DNA from 3 places in the Chryseobacterium oryzae genome. Region 1 is predicted to be linked to each of the others. Evidence: riboswitches for the same ligand, from Rfam matches in the RefSeq annotation. Region 1 holds a riboswitch; each other region holds the start of a gene.
The links. A riboswitch is a leader RNA that binds a small molecule or an ion and turns the genes downstream of it on or off. The one in region 1 is predicted to bind cobalamin.
Positions count from the first base shown of each region.

Region 2: linked by a shared signal. The riboswitch ahead of MTP08_RS04360 (acyl-CoA thioesterase) and the one ahead of MTP08_RS04885 (TonB-dependent receptor plug domain-containing protein) in region 1 are both predicted to bind cobalamin.
Region 3: linked by a shared signal. The riboswitch ahead of MTP08_RS07875 (YncE family protein) and the one ahead of MTP08_RS04885 (TonB-dependent receptor plug domain-containing protein) in region 1 are both predicted to bind cobalamin.

Region 1 is NZ_CP094529.1:1,048,841-1,056,119, forward strand. It holds gene MTP08_RS04875 (CCA tRNA nucleotidyltransferase) at 1-882, shown strand, start outside; gene MTP08_RS04880 (YncE family protein) at 948-1,991, opposite strand; gene MTP08_RS04885 (TonB-dependent receptor plug domain-containing protein) at 2,012-3,841, opposite strand; cobalamin riboswitch at 3,873-4,050, opposite strand; gene cdd (cytidine deaminase) at 4,125-4,607, opposite strand; gene namA (NADPH dehydrogenase NamA) at 4,711-5,760, shown strand; gene MTP08_RS04900 (DUF2752 domain-containing protein) at 5,785-6,069, shown strand; gene MTP08_RS04905 (CCC motif membrane protein) at 6,099-6,422, shown strand; gene MTP08_RS04910 (DUF493 family protein) at 6,484-6,789, opposite strand; gene MTP08_RS04915 (DUF4197 family protein) at 6,812-7,279, opposite strand, start outside.
Region 2 is NZ_CP094529.1:932,840-940,118, forward strand. It holds gene MTP08_RS04325 (hypothetical protein) at 1-18, shown strand, start outside; gene MTP08_RS04330 (chorismate-binding protein) at 75-1,049, opposite strand; gene MTP08_RS04335 (PaaI family thioesterase) at 1,226-1,663, opposite strand; gene MTP08_RS04340 (1-acyl-sn-glycerol-3-phosphate acyltransferase) at 1,694-2,299, opposite strand; gene MTP08_RS04345 (PspC domain-containing protein) at 2,607-4,289, opposite strand; gene MTP08_RS04350 (PadR family transcriptional regulator) at 4,301-4,630, opposite strand; gene MTP08_RS04355 (HD domain-containing protein) at 4,923-5,516, shown strand; gene MTP08_RS04360 (acyl-CoA thioesterase) at 5,555-5,938, opposite strand; cobalamin riboswitch at 6,052-6,231, opposite strand; gene MTP08_RS04365 (hypothetical protein) at 6,266-7,060, opposite strand; gene MTP08_RS04370 (ATP-binding cassette domain-containing protein) at 7,097-7,279, opposite strand, start outside.
Region 3 is NZ_CP094529.1:1,716,230-1,723,508, forward strand. It holds gene ccoN (cytochrome-c oxidase, cbb3-type subunit I) at 158-2,419, opposite strand; gene MTP08_RS07865 (AraC family transcriptional regulator) at 2,687-3,571, opposite strand; gene MTP08_RS07870 (T9SS type A sorting domain-containing protein) at 3,832-4,956, opposite strand; gene MTP08_RS07875 (YncE family protein) at 4,964-6,238, opposite strand; cobalamin riboswitch at 6,344-6,526, opposite strand; gene MTP08_RS07880 (Ppx/GppA phosphatase family protein) at 6,775-7,279, shown strand, end outside.

The DNA of each region.
Region 1 (7,279 bases):
TCAACTTTAGAATTCAAAATTGAAGAAAATTCTTTAAATGCGATCAAAAAGGAAGCAGAGCGACTCAAGATTGTTTCGATGGAGAGAATTATGGTTGAATTTAACAAAATTATGCTTTCCAAAAAGCCATCGGTAGGTCTTAAACTTATGGCAGAATTAGGTTTAATGCAGCTCATTATTCCAGAACTTATGGATCTGAAAGGAGTTGAGGAAGTTGAGGGACAAATGCATAAAGATAATTTTTACCATACGCTTGAAGTGGTAGACAATATTTCAGAAAATACCGATAATCTCTGGTTACGCTGGTCTGCCTTGTTACACGATATAGGAAAAGCTCCTACTAAAAAGTTTGTAGAAGGAACAGGATGGACGTTTCACGGGCACGAGTTTTTAGGATCCAAAATGGTTAAAACTCTTTTTCAAAGGTTAAAATTACCATTAGGAAACGATATGAAGTATGTTCAGAAAATGGTGAAGCTTTCTTCAAGGCCTATTGCACTTATTACCGATGATGCATCGGATTCTGCACTTAGAAGACTGCTTTTTGATGCCGGAGAAGACATGGAAGATTTATTCACTCTTTGTAAAGCTGATATTACTACAAAAAATTCCAAAAAACAGGAAAAATTCAAAAGAAATTTTGAATATGTAGCGGTTAAAATTAAAGAAGTGGAAGAAAAAGATCAGGTTAGGAATTTTCAGCCACCTATTTCCGGAGAAGAAATTATGAATATGTTCAATTTAAAACCTGGTCGCGAAATCGGAATTTTAAAAGATAAAGTAAAAGAAGCAATTCTGGAAGGCGAAATAGCCAATGACAGCGAAGAAGCAAAGAATTTTGTGATTTCAGAAGCTGAAAAACTAGGATTAAAACTTGCTTAAAATTTATAAAAAAATTCGGCGGCATCGAAGATGCCGCCGAATTTGTTGTTCAAAACCAGAAAATATTAGTTGGAATAAACTCCGTTTGCTCCCATTCCTACCGTAAATTTTTTGATGAAAGTTCCAGAAGTAGTGTAAACACTTATTTCGCTTGCCTGTGTAAAGCCTTTCACATCCGAAGTGAAAATTCTTCCTTCCAAAACATTAAATCCATATAAAGTAAAATATTGTCCACCATCAACTGCGGTAATAATTGGCGCTGTAGGTGCTGCGGTAGCATTCATATCCATAGAATAGATTTTGTTTGCAGAACTGTAGAAAAACTTACCACCATCAATTTGTAAATTAGTCGCATTGGCAACATTGCTCAACGTTATGTTTTTGGTAATAGTTCCTGCTGGAGAAATTTCGTAAATATAAGAATCTGTAGTACCAGTTGCAATTACATATACATTGTTGTTGTATGCAATGGTTTTATTGATGTTTCCGTTTGGAATAGATACCGGAGTGCCATCAATTTCGTTGGTTGTAGTATTAATCTTAGTTAAGGTAGTACCAAATCCGTAAGTAGCATTTTGTACAAAAATATTCCCTCCTGCAGCTACAACTCTCTCAGCTGTATTGGTAAACGGAATTTTTTTCACAAAAGACAAATCAGAAACTTTATAAATACTCACGTATTTTGCTCCCATGTACTGATCGTTAGATACATAAAGCATATTGTTGGCAATTGCCATGTATCTTGGCTGATTAATTTCAGTACTAATTGTACCTGCTTTTTTGAATGTATAACGGTTAACAACCTGAATTTTGTTGGAATTATTCAGCAGTAAAAAAGCTTTGTCTCCGTCGATAACCATCGTTTGAAGTACCTCTCCTAAATTTTCGCTACCGTTATTGGCTTTGTAAAGATCATTTTGCATCAAGCTTAGATCTTTTGTAATGAAACTTACATCTGCATTTGGCGTTCCGAAATTTCCTTCATTAGTAATAAGATATCCGTTCTGATAATTTATGGCAACCGGAATTTCTTCATAGTCGGATATACATGACACCGAAAAAATCAGTGCAAATGCAAAAAAAAGCTGTAGTAATCTGTTAAATTTCATAATATATAGATTTAAATATTTTAAAAATTAATGGTTGCGTAAATGCTGTAATTTCGCTGAGGCATATAATAATAAGCGACTGTTTGGTAAGCTGTATTGGTTATATTATTAACTCTGGCTCCCAATGTATATTTTTTTGTCAACGTTGCAGAAGCTCCTGCGTTCACTACGAAATAAGGATTAATTGCATATTTTCTGCTTTCATCGGCAGTGGTATAAGTAAGTCCGTTATATAAGCCTTGTGCGTAAATATTCAGGAAACGATATGCATAATCCAAATTAGCCGAAATTTTGTGCAGCGGAACATACATCAATTGTCTTTGTGTTTCCACATCGGTCGATTTTGTATAAATATATCCAGCAATCAGCCTCAAATTATGATGATTGAATTTTTTCTGATAAGTCAGCTGTGATTCTAAACCATAAGATTCCACTTTTTGAGTATTGAATGCAGACCAATACCCCATTGGTGTAGGAAGCCAGCGAATCATCTGGTCGATTTTCATGTAGTACGGACTTATTTTAAGGGTGAAATCAAAAGCCTTCAATTCATGCGTCATATCCGTCTGAAGAGATGTTTCGGGTTTCAGATTAAGATTTCCTCCCTGTTCCCAGTACAAATCATTGAACGAAGGAAATCGGAAATTTTTAGACACGTTAAGACTCATCTGATACCATCGATTGGCTTTCCATTTTCCCGAAAAAGAATACAAAAGCGGAGATTTAATATCTTCTACAAAGTCTTGTTTTATACCTGCTTCAAAACTAATTTTTGAACTTGGGAAATATCTCAGCAAACCTGCAACAGAGCCAACGTTTCTATGTACATTACTAATTCCTGATTGGTAGCCTTCTCCAATATTATGCTGAAATTCTCCGATTACATTAAGATTGAGTTGAGGAACAATAAAATAATTGAAATCGTTTTTTACGATATAGTTTTTTGCTGTTCCACCACTTGTTTTCGGGGCATTTATAATTCCGAAATACTGAAAATTGTCTTCCGTATAAGCGGTTTTCAAACTGTTGGATATTTTTTTATGATTAAAATCCCAAGCCAGTAAACTTCTTACCGTCTGTGCTTCGTATTTTGTTTTATTTCCGTTTTCCTCAAAAATAGGGTAGTTCTGTGTTGCATCAAACCATTGGCTTTGCCAGGAAACCGTGTTTTGTTGAGAAACTTTATAAGAAGTTCCTATATTGAAAGTGGTATTAAAAAATTTTCCGTTTCGGTTAATGTAATTTTTTTCTTCAACCTTGTAGTTGTTTTCGCTGATGAGGTAATTGGCAGAAGCTTTAAAACTGAATTTATCATTATTGAAAGAGCCTTTCGCAAAATTTTGATACGTACTAAAAGAACCTCCTTCTGAATGGATTTGTGCATTAAAACCTTTGTTGAAGCTCAAATCATTATTCAAATGAATGCTTCCTCCAATCGCTCCGCTTCCGTAAATCACACTTCCGCCTCCAGATTTCACTTCCATTTGGTCGTATCCGGAAAGGGCAATATTATTTACATCGCCTTGCCCTAAAAACAGAGAGTTAATGTTGATTCCGTTCCATACAAAGGCGGTCTGCTGAGCTGTTGTTCCTCTAAAAGAAGGTGAAGATACAGCACCCCGTCCATTTTCTTTAATATATACCGGTGACTGAAATCGCAGAACTTCTGATAGATTGGACGCATTTTTTTGAATATCTGCCGCAGATAATGTTTGAACCTCATGAAAAAGTTTAACCTTTTTCATCTGAGTATCGAAAATATAAAGGGTGTCAATCTGGGTTTCCTGACCAAAATAAAAATTCAGACTGAAGAATCCAGAAACTACAACGAATGCTTTTTTTAAACTCATATTACGCTTGTCTTTCCTCCGAAAACAATAATTTTAGGGTTAAATTCTGGCAGGTCTCCTGGCTTTCGTTTTTCTGTACCTTCCCGCTTTAGCAGTGGTTTTTCACAGAAAATTCTTATTACGATTTACAGTTGCGGGGACAGCTTGGGGTTTTCTCCCAATTCCCTCTTAGTTCCAATATATTGGAAACCAGAATTTTTACAAAGATAAGTTTTTAAACGAATTGGGCAATATGCGGATATTGGCGTTGCCTTTTCTTCGTAATTATCTAATTTTGTGTTGTCTATAAAAAAGTAGCATCAAAATAGAATGGGAGCAAATCTTTAATAGATGACACTTTAATAACATCATCATTCAAATTCGCAAAATACAATTCTATATTTTCATTCTGCTTGGTTTCATATTCTATAATACTTTGTCGGCATGCACCGCATGGAGGAATTGGCGGGTTATTTTCTGCAGATTCTTTAGGACCGCCAACAATAAATATTTTCTTGATTTTTTTGTCCGGAAAATTGGCTCCAACCCAAAAAAGAGTAGTTCTTTCGGCACATAAACCCGAAGGAAATGCAGCATTTTCCTGATTGTTACCAGAAAAAATTTCTTCATTCTCCAACAGAACTGCACATCCAACATAAAATTCTGAGTAAGGTGCATAAGCGTTTTTACGGGCTTTTTTGGCTTCTTCAAACAGTTTTTGCTCAATTTCGCTTAGTTCGTTTCTGTCTTTAAACTGTTGGTACCTTATTTCTATATTTTTTTCCATATTCATTTCAAAAAAGGGGAGTAAATGTAAACTATTTTAATCATTTAGGCAATAAGGTTTATGAATGTATTTTCGTATTTTTAATGTTTTAAAAATTAGTTAAATGTTATATACATCAATAAAATTCAGAAATGTTGAACTGAAAAACAGATGGGTAATGTCGCCTATGTGTATGTATTCTTGCGAAAACGGTCTTGCCAACGATTTTCATTTTGTACATTATGGCAGTCGTGCACAAGGCGGAACCGGGCTTATAATGGTTGAAGCAACAGGTGTGGAACCTAAAGGAAGAATTACCAATCACTGTATGGGGATTTGGAATGACGAACAGGCAGAAAAACTTCAAAAAATTGTCGATTTTGTACATGGAAACTCAGACAGTAAAATAGGAATTCAGCTTGCACATTCAGGAAGGAAGGGTTCTACATGGAATAATAAGCAGATTTCTCTTGAAGAAGGTTGGGAAACGGTGGCGCCAAGTCCTGTTCCGTATCAGCCGGGGGAGAGAGTGCCTCACGAATTATCTGTGGAAGAAATAAAAAATCAGATTGATAATTTTAAGAAAGCTGCAAAACGTGCTGTAAATGCTGGATTTGATGTAATTGAAATTCACGCAGCCCATGGTTATCTTGTTCATCAGTTTCTTTCACCGCTTTCTAACATTAGAACTAATGAATATGGGGGTAGTTTTGAAAATAGAATTAAATTTTTGATCGAAATTGTGGATGCTGTTAATGAAGAACTGAATGATAATGTTGCCCTTTTCGTGAGAATTTCAGGAACAGAATATGCTGAAAATGGTTGGAATATTAGTGATAGTGTAAAACTGGCAGAAATTTTAAAGAATCATCATGTAGATTTAGTTGATGTTTCTAGTGGCGGAAATATCCATGGAGCCAAAATTTCTGTGTTTGACGGCTATCAGGTTCCTTTTTCTTCCGCAGTAAGAGAACAGGCAAATGTAAAAACCGGAGCTGTAGGATTAATAACCAACGTGAAACAGGCTGAAGAAATTCTGCAAAATGGAGAAGCAGATCTTATTTTTGTAGCAAGAGAAATTTTAAGAAATCCTTATCTTGCGGTTCAGGGTTCTTTTGATATGAAAGAGAATTGTTTTTTTCCGCATCAGTATATGAGAGCTAAAATTTCTTAGATTTGTGAAATATAATTTAACATCATGCATATAGAAGATTTTATGCTTCCTTGTCCGAGTAAAAAGTTTTTGGGCATCGAGTGTTTTGGATGCGGAACTCAAAGAGCAATAGTTTTGGTGTTTCAGGGGAAGTTTCTGGAAGCCTTCAAAATGTTTCCTGCGGTATATACTCTTTTGATGTTTTTTGGTTTTGTCGCTGTCAATTTTTTAGATAAAAAAAGAAATTATGGGCAAATTCTTATATTTTTAGCGATAATTAATTCCATTATTATGGTTTTTTCTTATTTTTATAAACATTTTTTCAATTAATAAATTATAAACTTTAAAAAAATCAAATTATGAATCAACAAAAATTACCTAATGCACAGACGGTACTCATTTTAGGAATAGTATCTGTTGTCGGAACATGTTGCTGTACAGGTTTAATAGGAATTATTTGCGGAATTATTGGTCTTAATAAGTATAAAGCTGATAAGCTTTTGTATGACCAAAACCCATCAGAATATTCAGATTTCAATAATCTAAATACGGGTAGAATTTTGTGTATTATTGGTATTATCTTAGGAATACTTAATGTTGCTTATACCATTTTTGTCCTTGCAACAGTTGGTGTAAGTGGATATATGGAGCAAATGGAACAATTAAGAAATATGGGTAAATAACGTCATATAATAACTGAAATAAAAAAAGCTGTTTTAAATATTTAAAACAGCTTTTTTATTTTTACAACAAAATAACATTTTCAATTTTTGCAACTTCCTGGTAAATATTAATTACCTGATCGGCATCCAAAACAAAAGCATTAATATTGCAGGCTGTGTATTTGCCGTTTTTGCTTTCGCGGTTACTCAGTGTAAATTTAATTCCGTCGAAAACTTTGTAAATTTCTGTTATCTTCGACTGGTCTGTCGGAATAATGAATTTAAATAAATAATCCTCAGGAAAATCATGATGATTCTCCAGTTTTTCTTTTAATGATTTATAAAACTCTTCCGGGCTTGCGTGTTCGTTTCCTTGTAAAATTTCCATACTTTAAAGATACTAAAAAATATTATTTTCCGAAAGGCCCCAGTAAAGATGCAGAATTTTGCTTTTCATGATCTTCTATGATATTAAAAAGCCCATTTACGATTTGCTCTGAAGCCATTAAACTCAATCCGCTTGCATTTACCTTAGAATTATTATTGCCTCCTAAAAGACTTCCCAATAAATTGCTTCCCGATAATGCCGTATTAATTGTTTTTACAATACTGTATTTATTCAATTCCTGTTCAACTCTCGGAGCAATTGCCTGAATAAGCTGACCTTGTGTTTTTTCCTTTAAAATAAGCGTAGCAGTACCTTTTTCACCTTGTATAATTCTCGTTACATCCTGAGCATTAAGACTGTTTACGGCATTTTCTAATATAGGCTTAGAAATTCCGACAGTATAAACTGCAGCTTCAGCAATGTATTCTCTTTCTTTTGCTACAAGAGAAGGTGCAATTTTCTCTAATGTTGAATTAATATCTCTCAATTC
Region 2 (7,279 bases), 120 kb from region 1:
GGATTAAAGAAGCAATAATGTATACTATTTAAAAATATAATCCTCTTTCAAATCACTGAAAGAGGATTTTTGTTTTAATCGAAAGAAAGATTTTTCAGCACGGCTTCAGATTTAAGTTCTGTTTCCATCCATTCTTTTTCTGGCGAACTTTCGGAAGTAATTCCTCCGCCTACAAAAAGGTGAACTGCATTTTTGTAAAGTTTTGCACATCTAAGATTCACGAAATAACTGATGTGGGTATTATTTTCAATTTTAATATATCCGGCATAAAGTTCACGAGGAAATTTTTCTGTTCTTTGAATTTCATTTTTGCAGAAATCTTTCGGAATTCCACAAACGGCGGGAGTAGGATGGAGTTCTGATATAATTGAATCTAATTGATCCTGATTTATTTTTAATCGAAAATCTGTTTTAAGATGTTTAATATTTCCAGAAATATGATCGTAGGTTTCAGACTCTTTTAATGTATTTTGAGTGTCGTAGTTTTCGAGGATTGATCTGATATAGTCGGATACAGGTTTCTGCTCTTCAATTTCTTTGTGCGACCAGTTTTCATTTACTGCAATGGTTCCTGCAAGACTCATGGTTTCAAATTCCTGAGTGGTTTTATTGAATTTGCCTAGAACTTCAGAGAATGCACCTATCCAACATTCTTTTCCATCAAAAAAGAAATATTTGAAGGCATTTGGGTAATTTTTGCAAAGATTTGAAAAGCTTTTTTTCAAATGTATTATTTTAAAACCCCGAATAATCTTTCTTCTCGATAAAACAAGCTTGGGGAGATTATTTTTTTTAATTATCTCAATTACTTCATTTAATTTTTGAATATACTCTTCTTGATTTTCTGCAGTGTATTCTTGTTCCTCATGGAAAAGAATAGAAGAATCTATATTAAGTTTTTCGAATTCCTGAGCATGTATTTCCGTAAGGGTTCCTTCAAATTTTTTGATTTCTGAATTATCGAAAGAATGAAATTCTATGGGATGATCTTCAGAATTTTTGGTAACGGAGTAAATTTTTTCATCAAAAGGAAACTGGAAGTAAATCATATATCAATGCATTGCTAAAGAATTTCCATTAACATAAGAGATAATTGGAAAATCCTTTTGGCAAAGGTATTATAGGTTTAAAGTATCATTTTTAATTGAATTGAGAATTAACCTGATTAACAATTCAATCTCATACAAAAAAAGACTCGGTGTTTTGAGTCTTTAAAGTTTATAAATTATCTGTTGATAATATTATTCGTCATGGTTGTATGGTTAATTAGCTGGTTTTTTTCATCGCGTATTTCGATTTCAGAAACATGCATAGTTTTACCTTTTCGGATAAATCTTGCAACAGCCGTTACGATACCGTCTTTTTTACTTCTTAAGTGGTTAGAATTGATGTTTGTTCCTACGCCATAGTATTTGCTGCCATCAATAAAGAGATTAGACAGGCTAGAACCTAAAGTTTCTGCCAAAACACAACTTGCTCCGCCGTGTAAAATCCCAAAAGGCTGATGAACTTTTGGTTGTACTGGCATTATTGCGGTAAGTGTTTCGTTTTCCAGATCAATATCTGTGAATTTTATTTCCAGAGTTTTAGCCAGTGTAATTCCTCCACCCCAGTTGTTTAAAAATTCAAGAATTTCTTCTTTAGATTTATTTTCTAAGTCCATGTTTTTATAAATGATGATGAAATAATATTACTAATTTTCCTTATTTGTAGCTTCGTGTTCCGTGCCCATGATATTGGGGTTCCAGTTGGCTGCGATTTTTGGAGTAATATCATATTTTATATAATAATCCTGTATTTCCTGCATAATTTCGGAAAAGCTTACAGTTTCCAGTCTTTCGTAAGGAATTTTGTATCCCAGAAAAACTGTATTACGTTTAAAATCGCCTGCAGCCAATACAATAGGAACTTTTGCAGCCAATGCCATGTGATAAAAGCCTTTTCTCCATTTTGGAACCCAGCTTCTTGTACCTTCCGGAGTAATTACCAGACTGAAATCTTCTTTTGCAAACTGTTTTGCCACAAAATTTACCAAATCATTTTTTTGGCTTCTGTCTATCCCAATTCCTCCTAATCCTCTTACAATGGCACCGTACCAAGCTTTTGTATGTGCGTCTTTAATAATAATTTTAAGCTTTTTTCCTAAAGACCAATAAGCAAGATTTCCCAAAAGATATTCCATGTTATGGGTGTGCGGAGCCACAACAAGAATACATCGGTTAAGATTATTAACATCTCCCTGAAGTTCTACTTTCCAACCCATTAATTTCAGCACTAATTTGCCTATCAGTTTCTTCATTTTTATCTAAGTTTAAAACAAAAAAGTATAACCAAATAATGGTTATACTCTACAAATATATTGATTTATTGTGGCTCTTAAAATAAACTGCTGATAAAATCTGCAATTTTTACGGCGATTTCTAAAACTACCTGTACCATGATTTATTTTTGTTTAAAATTTAACGATTTTAAAGTACGAATATAAGAATATTTTCTGTAATAAAACACTTTGTGTTGAAAAAAAATATCTTTTTTTTGAGAGAAGAAGGGTGTGAATTTCAAACGGTTGTCTTACGTTCACACCTTCATCACTCTCTAGCGTTTAATTATTTGGTTTTAATAGATAGTTCTTTTTTGCCGTCTTTAATTTTAATGTCCATATTTTTTATTTTACCCACATTCATCTTCACGGTATCGGTTATTTTCTTTGCTTCGTCTTTAGGGTATTTTTTTCCGTTAATGATTACGCTGTCCTTATCATCCGGATTATATTTTATGGTAGATCCGTTTATTTTTATCACATTTTCATATTCATCCTCATCTTCATGATTTTCAATGTCCTGTTCTTCATTGCTCAAATCAATATCATCTTTTTTTAATGAAATAACTACCATATTCTGAGGAACTACCAGTTCATAATCTATATGATAATTTCTGAAACGATGATCGTATGGGTATTTTACGTAGTTTGGAAGAATAACTTTATTATTGTTTATTTCTATCGGTACATTTACATTAAGCGGAATATTATAGCCTTTTGCTTCTTTTTTAATAACAAGATAAGGTGTTTTTATATCTGCTTTACGAATAACATTTACCTCTACCCAGTCTTTTTTGTAAACATAATTTTTGTCTGAGTATAAATCGTCATCATATCCAATAAAATTCTGAGGAATGGTAATTTGTTTTACATCAACAAAAAGAGTGTCAGATTTGGTATTAATGGCTATTTCTTCGGTGTCTTCTTTATTTCCTGTAAAAAGCATATCTCTTTTTGCCATACTTATTCCGAAGTAGGTAGATAATCCTATTACTGCAAGAAATAGTGCTCCAACAACCCATCCGATATTTCTCAGTTTTGTTTTAGGAGAGAAAATTTTAATGCTCAGTAATGTAAATAATATTGCAGGTATTAAAGATCCTATAATAATTATTGCTGCCAAAACATCGTACAGACCATTGTCATCAAAAAAGAATCTCATTTCGTTTGCCCCGGGAAAATTAGAATCAATTCCAAATAGTCCGAAAACTACAAATACTCCTATTATGCTGCTTACTGCCATTATGGCGAAGAAAATTCCGATAATGTATTTTAGAACATTCCATATTCCGCTCCCTGCATTATTTATGTATGGCTTATTTTCGTTATAAATTTCTCCTGCTCTTGCAGTTGTTTCATTGGCAAACTGTACAATTTTACTAGATTCTTCCTTTAGATTATCAAAATTCAGAGGTTTACCTTTCATTTTCAAAAAATCGGATGCCGTTTCTGCTTTTGGTAAAACTGCCCAAAGAATGAAGTACAAAACAATCACTAATAAAGAAGATCCAGGAGCTACCCAAAGAAAAATGAATGCTCCAACCCAGATAAGTCTCATCCAGGTAATATCCATTCCGGAATATGCTGCTAAACCCGCACAAACACCGGCGATTTTTTGGTTTTCAGGATCGCGGAATAATTGTCTCTTGTCAGAATAATAAGTTCCTGAGCTGCTTTTCTTAGAATTTTTCTCTGAATAGTATGCTTCTTCCTGCTCTTCAATCTTTTCTGGAGAACCAATCTGAGCAATAACTTTTTCTACATCCGCGTCATTAATTACTTCTCGTCTGCTCAAAGTTTCTTTGAAGATTTCTACCATTCTTATTTCTATATCGTGCATTACTTCATCTGCTTCGGAAGCATCTAATGAGCTTCTCAGAGCATTTAAGTAATCGCTGAGCTTAATATATGCATGTTCTTCTATGGTAAAAGAAAAACCTGCGAGTCCTATTGAGAGTGTCTTGTTCATAGCTTTTGTTTTTAATTTTTTTGAGTGATTTGGTTTACAGAATCTGTAAGTTCTTTCCAGGTGTTTTGCAGTTCGGATAAAAACATTTTGCCTTTTTCTGTGATCTGATAGTATTTTCTGGGAGGTCCTCCTGTAGATTCTTCCCATCTGTAGGAGAGAAATTCTCCGTTTTTCAATCTTGTAAGAAGAGGGTAGAGGGTTCCTTCCACTACATCCAGTTTTCCTTTTTTTAATTCATCTATCAAATCCGAAACATACATTTCACGATGATTGATGAGGCTTAAAATACAGAATTCCAGAATCCCTTTTCGCATTTGCGCTTTGGTATTTTCGGTATTCATTGTTAATTGGTTTTGTTAATTTGTTATCATTATTTCAGAAAAAAATTCTCAGCTAATGAATCTATTCTGATTTTATATTACAAAGATATGTAATTAAAATGGTATTATGCAATACAAAGTAGTAAAATAAATTTTAAATTAAATTTAAGTATTTGGTAATCATTAATTTAAATTTAAAGATAATTTTGCTTTTGGAAAAATTATATGAATTGAGCATTAAATTTTGATTGTGTTGATAAAATCTAAGCGGATCGTTTTGTTCAAAACAAATAGGAATTCTTAATTTTGTGGGATGAAAATTCAAAAAGAAATCGATTTTATTATTGCAGTAGATGCATTAAAAAATGTTCAGCGCAGAAATTATAATGCAGACGATTCGCGAAGAGAAAATACGGCAGAACATTCTTGGCAGATTATTATTTTGGCTCAGATTCTTTATCCTTATGCAAAAAATAGAGCAGATATAGATTTGTTGAGAGTAATAAGAATGCTTTCTATTCATGATTTGGTGGAGATTGAAGCGGGAGACACTTTTCTTTTTGATGAAGCTGCTATGATTGGCAAATTTGAAAGAGAAAAGCTTTCTGCACAGAATATTTTTGGAATTTTAGACGAGCCCATCCGTTCAGAATTTTATAATCTCTGGCTGGAGTTTGAAGAGGAGAAAACTCCGGATGCGATTTTTGCCTGTGCAATAGACAGAATAATGCCCTTCATTTTAAATTCTCATACTTCAGGGAAAAGCTGGACTGAAGCGAAAGTAACCGAACAGCAGATAAGAAAAATGCTCGAAAATGCTATATGCAGAGCTTCTGATGAGATGGAAGAAGCTTTTCATGCTCTTCTGAATCTCAGTTTGGAAAACAAAAAAGTGGTAAAGCAATAATAATTTCGGCGGGCAAAGCCCGCCGAAATTATCAGATATTATAATATTTGTATCGGTTTTTTGTGCTCATCAATGGCTACAAACGTGAAATCTCCTACAATTGCCCTTTCTCTTTCGTATGAATACATTTGCTCGGTGTAGATCTCAACATTTACTTTCATACTGGTTCTGCCAACATAAGAAACTTTGCCAATAAGTTCTATAATGGTTCCTGCGGGAATTGGCTTTTTAAAATCAATTTTATCGCTACTTACTGTTACAACGCGTTTTCTAGCGAATCTTGTTGCGGCAATAAATGCCACTTCATCCATAAGCTGCATCGCTGTTCCTCCGAAAAGAGTATCGTAATGATTGGTAGTGCTTGGGAAAACGGCTTTGAAAATTCTTGTTTCGGAAGCTTTAATTCTTTCTTCTGTTGTCATTTTACATATTCAATTTAAAAGCGAAAAAGCATTTAAACCAACAGAAAGAACTTGGAAGATTATAAAATCTTCAAGCTGCTGTCAATCTAAAAACTTCAATCGCGAAAGTTTTTATTTTAAAAGAAAAATTGGCAGGTCTCCTGGCTTGTAACTCTCATATATCTCCTTCCCATACTTTGTACAGTGGTTTATGATAAAGATTATAGTTACTAACAGTTGCGCGACAGCTCGTGATTTTCACACGATTCCCTTTTCATTTGCGGTTAAGCAAAACCATTTTTTCGAAAACCATCTAAGGTATTCTTTTGCAAAGGTAAAAAAATAGAATTATTCTGGATTGCTAAAAATAATCTGACTGATTACTTTTCCTTCTTTAATAGTCCAAAGAGTGGTGTATCTATGTTCTCCAGATCCGTTTATCATATAAAGAAAAATATGATCTTTGTCGATAGATGAAACGGCTACCTTATCAAAATCCATAGTGGGCTGAAACATGTTTTTTATGGCTTCTCTTACAAAAACAGAACCTCTTCCGGGTTGCTGTACTCGGATAGATTTTATTTCGGTAAGACCTTCTGGGAGTTCTTTACCTATTCCCCATGTTTTTACTTTATCAATTTTAATAATATTTCCTTCCGAATCTTTCTCCTGTTTCCTGTAGCTTGCATTGGAAGGATAAATATCTATAATGACTTTTGTACGCTCGTTTGTTGGAATTTTTTGGTTGGTATCGTCAGTAAAAATAAGGGATTTCCCATTTTTAGATTTAGAAGGCGTAAATTTTGGAAGCTGATCTACATAAGCAATTCTTTCTTTGTTTACCATTCCTTCTTTGGTGAGACTGTCGTATCGTACGAACGGTTTAGGAATTTCTTCTTTTTCGGGATATTTAATCCAAATCCAATCTGTTTCTCCGGGAGCGGGTTTTACGTAAAAAAAAACATCACCTTTACGCATTCTTATTTTATCAACAATTTTTCGGTAATCTTCTTTATGAACACGTACCATTGCATATCCTTCCTCTGCTTTTACCACACCAAAAGGTACTTTGTTTTGTGCAAATATTAAACATGAACAAAAAATGAATACAGATAAAAAAAATGCTTTATTAAAAAATTTCATTGTTTACAGGAATATTTTTGTAGTTCAAAGATATAATTAATTATTTTTTTTGTGATAATAATATTGTAATTCTTCCGAATCTTTAATTTTCTTTACGCAATGATTAGAAAGGAAGTAAATTTCATCCGAAAGATTTATAATATTTTCGCTAACAAAATCAGAAATTATAAATCCCTTTTCTTTAGAAATTTCTTTAATAATCTTCATCGCTTTTTCTGC
Region 3 (7,279 bases), 670 kb from region 1:
ACATAGTAATTTTTCGACTTACTGAATACCAATATCAGTAATATAAGAAAAAACAACATAAATAGTATAAGAGCGACTGTTTGATATAAACCCGTATTTTCAGCATTTGCTAAAAAGTCTTTAAAATTTGAAGGAATCATATTATAACTTCTTATTATTAGTTGTTGCTTACAGTTTTAATTTCTGTGGTTTTAATATCTGTTCCCAATCTTTGAAGGTAGGAAATTAATGCTATAATTTCTTTTTTCTCAAGTTCTCCCTTCGGTCTTTTAGAGTAAACATCTTTTAAATCGCTCGCTTCAGAAAATATTTCTTTTACAATGGTAGCAGCCTGATGATTTGCCCAGCTTTCAGCAGTGTCAACCTGCGATTTTGTATAAGGAACATCATATACATTTTTCATAAAAACGATTTTATCCACCATTTTACTTTTATCCAAATCTGTACTGATGAGCCATGGATATCTCGGCATAATAGAACCTGCAGATGTAGATCTCGGATTATACATGTGTTTATAATGCCACGAACTAGGATTCTTCCCTCCTTCCCTATGCAAATCTGGTCCTGTTCTTTTAGAACCCCATAAAAACGGTCTGTCATAAACAAACTCTCCGGCTTTGGAATATTCACCATTTTTACCATTAAATCTAACAATTTCATCCCTAAATGGTCTAATCATCTGAGAATGACACGCATTACATCCTTCTCGAATATAAATATCTCTACCTTCCAACTCTAAGGGAGAATATGGTTTTACCGCTGAAATAGTAGGTGCAGATTCCTTTAGAGATAATGTAGGGATAATTTCGACTGCACTTCCTATAGAGAGTACAAAAAATGATAAAATGCTCAACATGTATGGCGTTCTCTCAATCCAAAGGTGAGTACCTTCTCCTTCTTTTCTTTTCGGTGAAATTACAGCTAATGCAGGTGCTTCTGCTGGAACAGTTTTTTGGAATGAACCTTTTCTTATCGTAGCAATAACATTTACAACCATAAGAATTGATCCTGAAATATAAAATGCACCACCTATAAACCTCATCTTAAAATAAGGAATAATAGCTGTTACAGTATCCAGCCAGTTCTTCCACATCAAGGTTCCGTCTGGATTAAACTGTTTCCACATCAACCCCTGAGTAAATCCGGAAATGTACATTGGTACCGCATAAAAAATAACTCCCATTGTCCCTAACCAAAAATGCCAGTTTGCCATTTTCACAGACCAAATTTTTGTTCTCCACATAATGGGAACCAAATAATAAATCATCCCAAAAGCAATAAAGCCATTCCATCCTAAAGCTCCTAAATGTACGTGCCCAATTACCCAATCGGTATAATGTCCAATTTTATTTATATTTTTTGTTGCCAAAAGCGGGCCTTCAAAAGTTACCATTCCATAGCAGGTAACCGCAACCACAAAAAATTTCAAAATAGGGTTTTCTCTTACTTTATCCCAAGCTCCTCTTAATGTAAGCAGACCATTTAGCATTCCACCCCAAGATGGTGCAATAAGCATAATCGAGAAACCTGTACCAACCGCCTGTGCCCAAGCCGGTAATGCTGTATATTGTAAATGATGCGGACCCGCCCATATATAGACAAAAATTAATGACCAGAAGTGAATAATCGATAGTTTATAGGAAAAAACAGGTCTTTCTGCCGCTTTTGGTAAAAAATAGTACATTAAACCTAAGATTGGGGTTGTTAAAACAAAAGCTACCGCATTATGTCCGTACCACCATTGTACTAATGCATCTTTTACGCCTGCATACATAGAATAAGACTTCCAAGAATCAAAAGAAAGAGGTATTTCTAAATTATTGAGAATATGAAGCATTGCAAGTCCGATCCAGGTTCCTATATAAAACCAAATAGCAACATAGAGATGCCTTACTCTTCTTCTTGCAATCGTCATAAACATATTGATTCCGAAAATAACCCATGAAAAGGTAATTAATATATCAATAGGCCATTCATGTTCTGCATATTCTTTGGAAGTATTAATTCCCATAAAGAATGTGATGAACGTTGCAACAATCATAATCTGCCATGTCCAGAAATGAATCCAAGAAAGTGTAGGACTCGCCATTGGTGTTTTTAAAAGCCTCGGCAAAGAGTAATAAACACCGGTGTAAACACTGTTACATACAAATGCAAAAATTACAGTATTGGTGTGCAGCATTCTTATTCTTCCAAAACCAAAAGCACCATGCGTATCTATTAAAGTCTGAATTCCTCCCGCTCTTAAACTATGAATGGTTGCATCATCGGTTCCAAATAAAAACTCGGGCAATTCCGGATAAAAAAGCATTAATGCTGCCGTAATCCCAAATGTAAACCCAATGAGACCAAATACTATTGTCGCATAAAGAAATGCTTTAACAATATTATTGTCATAACTAAATTTTTCTAACTCCATATCACTTTTATTTTTTCTTTTTTTGCTTACTAAAAATCATAATCCAATTATATCTAATACAGATAATCGATGAGGATTATAAATTCAAGAAAGAGAGCTTATAAATAATTTTCAAATTTATAAAGAGCATATCCTTTAAACATGGTACTAATTATGGAAAATATTGCTAAATAAGCAGATTGTAATTGTTGAAAATGAAAGATTTTAATGCATCAATATGGTTAGAAATTGCCATCAATATCAATGAATCGGTGGATGATAAAGTCTTCAGGAGTAGTATTGTTTCCTGAAAGTATCCGGCGTGTAACCCGTATATTTTTTGAAGAATTTTATAAAATAGGAAGTATCAAAAAAACTCAGTTCCATAGCTATATTGGCAACAGACAAATCGTAATTTACAAGCATTCTTTTAGCTTCCAACAAAATACGATTTCTAATAATTTCGCCCGCAGACCTATTCAGATTATCTTTGCATACAAAATTGAGATGGTTGGAAGTTACATACAGCAACGACGCATAATCTTTGGGAAGTCTTAGTTCTTTAAAATTATCTTCAATAAGATTAAAAAACTGTTTAAGAAATACCGAACTTCGGTTTCCGTTGCTTAAAATTGTGGCTTTTACTGGCAATTCTCTGCTAACCAGTATAAATAAACGAAGCATTTCTGCAGCAATCATCATCATGGTATACTCATCGCTTTTAGCCATTTCTTTCAAAATAATTTCAAAAATTTCTACAATTCTTGGTCGAATATTCTCGCTCAGCTTCAGCATTTGGAGATCCGAAAAAACATTGAAAAAAGTAAACTGATCAATAACAGATGAACTTAAAAATATCTGGTCAAAAAAAATATCCAAAAAATTGATAACATAGCCTTCCACCTCATCTTCTTCGAACTTCCAATGGTGAACCTGTCCCGGAATCATAAAATAAATACAACCTTCTTCAATTGCATAATTTGTAAAATCTATCTTGTGAACCCCTTTTCCTTTTGTGAAGTAAACGAGATGATAAAAAGAATGCTTATGAATATTTTTAATAGGAGGATTGTTAATTAAATATCCTTCAAACTTATCTGCATTAAAAAGGTCTTTAGACAGTTTATTACTTACCAGATTACAAATACTGAATGTTGGGTATTTTTTTTCCATGAATTAAAAGATTAATTCCATGGTATTTAAGAAATCTTCAAAAGGAACTAATATCTACGCAAAATTAGAATTTTACTAACCTAAATTATGGTAAAAATCAAAGTAAGAATAGTATAATTTAAGTTTTTTCACCACTTAAGTATTAACATTCCTTACTTTTTTATTCAATTGAAAAAATCTCACAAAAAACTTAATAAGAACAAAAAAGGTGTGCTTAAATGGCACACCTTAATATTTAGACAACAATTGCTTAAGCAAATTTATCTTTTAATTATTTTTTTAGAAATAACAGATTTATCAGTTTGAATTTCAACTACATAAACACCAGAAGGAAGATTCTGTATATTTATTTTATTGTTAGTGGCAGTTAAAACTTGCTGCCCTGTTACAGAATATAAAGCAACCTTTTCAATCTTATCCGTTGTATCAATCATAATAAAATCGCTTGCCGGATTTGGAAAAATCCTGAAACTTTCTTTAGCAATATCTTTTATACTTAAATTAACGTTTGCTTCAGTAGGTATAAAAGGTCTTCTAGATCCGAAACCCAAACCAAACCAATCATTGTTATTAAGCACTACAGACGAAAGATTAGCACTCGTTTTCCAGTTAGACAGATTTGTACCTTTATAAAGTTTCCAAGAAGAATTTCCGGAAGAAGTACCCGAAAAAGAATTTAAAGATGCCGAAGAAATCTGATTGGATGCTGCGGTAAAACTAAAAGTATTGGTATATGAAGCAATCATTTGCAAAGCCTGTTCTCCCGTAATAGTACCGTTATACTGAATGCCAAAAACAAAGGAATTTGCATTTCCGTTGGAATTATTGGTTCCGAAATCAACAACAACCAAGCTTCTGTGAGATCCAGCACCAATCCAATTTGTGATTTGGGATGCATTATACCACTGAGAACCATAAGCTGCGATAGGCAACACCGGCGCTTCAGCAGTCGGATTACTAAAGCCGTAACTTGCACCGTACCATGTACCGTCCTCAATAATTCCGCTGTTCATCCATCCATTCATTCCAAATGCAGAAGGATCTGTTGCAGTCCATAAGCTCCACCAATCGGGTGAAGATTGTTGCGAATGACTGTTAAAACTTACTTTATCCAGAAAACCGTTATTAAATGTAAGATTATAATCAAAAGCTGGTTCTGCAGCTTTTATCATTTGCAGCATTTGTGGAGGAGTAATATTTTGTCCGGGATTAAACCTTACTCCCCAAACATACGATCTGTCGTCGGTTCCATCCTTAAAATCTGCAACAAAATAAGCCGTTTGTGAGCCTGTTCCAGCAAAAAACTTCACATCATTTGCCGTGAACTGAGCTACACAAAAAGCATATAAAAACGTAGAGAATAATACGCTGAAAAACTTTCGCATTCTTTAATTACTTAACGATTAATTTTTCTGAGAAATGAGAATCTTTATCTGTAATTTTTACCACATACACTCCTTGCAATAAAGAACTGATATCTATTCCGTTTTCATTGTACATTCTTTCAAGAACCATTCTTCCATTAGCATCGTATACTTGAACTTTTGCTTGCTGAAGTCCTTTCACAAAGAATTTCTGGCTTGCCGGGTTTGGATAAATGCTTACCCTGGATGTTTTCTTATTTTCCTCTGTAGAGAGTGAAGCACTGCTGTATGCAATAATCTGGTTTGGCAAATAGGTTGTTGTAAAAGTATTGAGCAAATTACCTTGTAAATCGTAAGAATATACTTTTCCCGCAGCAATATATCCTTTAGGATCGGCAGCATAGATTTTATTATTTACAACATTAAATCCATATGCGGTTCCGTATGAATTAACTGCTATTGGAGTAACCGCAATAGCATTTGTATTGAATGATGGGTTTGCAATAGGCGTTTTATAAATGGAAGCCTCATTCATATAATAAATGTTAGTACCATCTGTATCCATATAAGTTGGTTTGGTACCCACAGGAAATGTAAATGTTGAAACCGTTGCCTGAGCAGCAGTATCATATACTGTAAATGTCCCAAAAGAGTTTGCTGTATAAGGGTTTCCTGAACTCATGATGTACAACAAATCATTTTTTTCGAAAATACTATGCGGAGAATCGCCTACATTTACCTGAGACTCAACTGCATTTGTATTAAGATTAACAACATCCATAAAATGATTAAGACTAAATCCGCCTTTCAGCAAAACATACAGTTTATTATTTTTACTGAAGATTTTTTCTGCTCCGGCACCTACGGAAATACTGCTTTCGTAAGCATAATTATTCAGATTATACACTGCAACATAATCATCCGTTAAACTGCTTGTTCCCCAATTGGTTACATACAATTTGTTTCCACTGAATGCAATATATCTGGGATTATTTAAATTAGTTGTGATGGTTGTAACTAAAGAAAAATCAGATTTATTAATAACCTTAATGGTATTGGAAATATTTAAAACCACAAAAATTTTATCTCCAAAAATTTTAATGTCCTGAGCAGTATCTCCCAGCGTTGCATTGTTATTTTTTAGCTTAAAATAATTGTTGGTGATGACCGACTGGTTGTCGATAAACGAAATTTCAGCATTAGAACTTCCCGCTCCGCCTTCATTAAGGACAAGAACTCCTTCGGTTTGTGCATTGGTCCACGAAAAGACGAATGCCAGAATAAGAAAATAGAATTTCTTCATGATATAATTGTATTAAAGTTTTACTCCCGAAACTTCGCTTTAGGGCACAAAACGCTCATGAAAAATTCTTTGCAGAAATTCTTTTCATACGCTTTTATTCCCGAAAGCTGAAATTAATCTAAGGCAGGTCTCCTGGCTTGCATATTATTATAACCTTCCCAAACTAGAGGTTCAGTGGTGTATTTATAATAATTTATATAGCTTACAGTTGCGGGTACAGCTCAAGATTTTTATACTTGATTCCCTATTAATGAACGCATCGGTTCAACCTTAAACTTTTACAAAGATATTATTTTTAATTTTTGATGTTTTTTAATACATCAGCATGGTTTTGAAGCTTATAGAATTAATTTCCAAAATATTTTATTGTTTAAAAAGCAAAATAAACATCATAAAATAGAATTTAACACAAATTTCATTATTTATAATCAGTCTTTTTCAATATTGAATATTTAAAACTTTCTTCACAATAAACTTTCATCATTTGTAGTATATTTGTATAAAATTTAAGTTCCCAACAAAATTCTTTTTCAGATATGATCATTGCAGCGATAGACATAGGAAGTAATGCAGCCAGACTATTAATAAATGAAGTAAAAATTCAGAATGGTAAGCCAGAATTTATTAAACTGAATCTTCTCAGAATTCCTTTAAGATTGGGGATGGATGTTTTCACTATCGGAAAAATTGGTGAAGAAAGAGAAAAAATGGTTATCGATTCTATGAAAATCTTCAGCGATCTGATGAAAGTCTACAAAGTTGAACATTACAGAGCTTGTGCTACAAGTGCAATGCGCGATGCAGATAACGGAAAAGAAATCATTGAACAGGTGAAACAGACTTCAGAAATCAGTATTGAAATTATTTCAGGAGACGAAGAAGCGACTTTAATTTACGAAAATCATGTTGCAGAAGGTTTAGACAAAGATTTCGCCTATCTTTATGTAGATGTTGGCGGTGGTTCTACCGAGCTTACCTTCTATGAAAACAATAAAATGATCTACGAAAAATCTTTCAATATAGGAACCATAAGATTGCTGA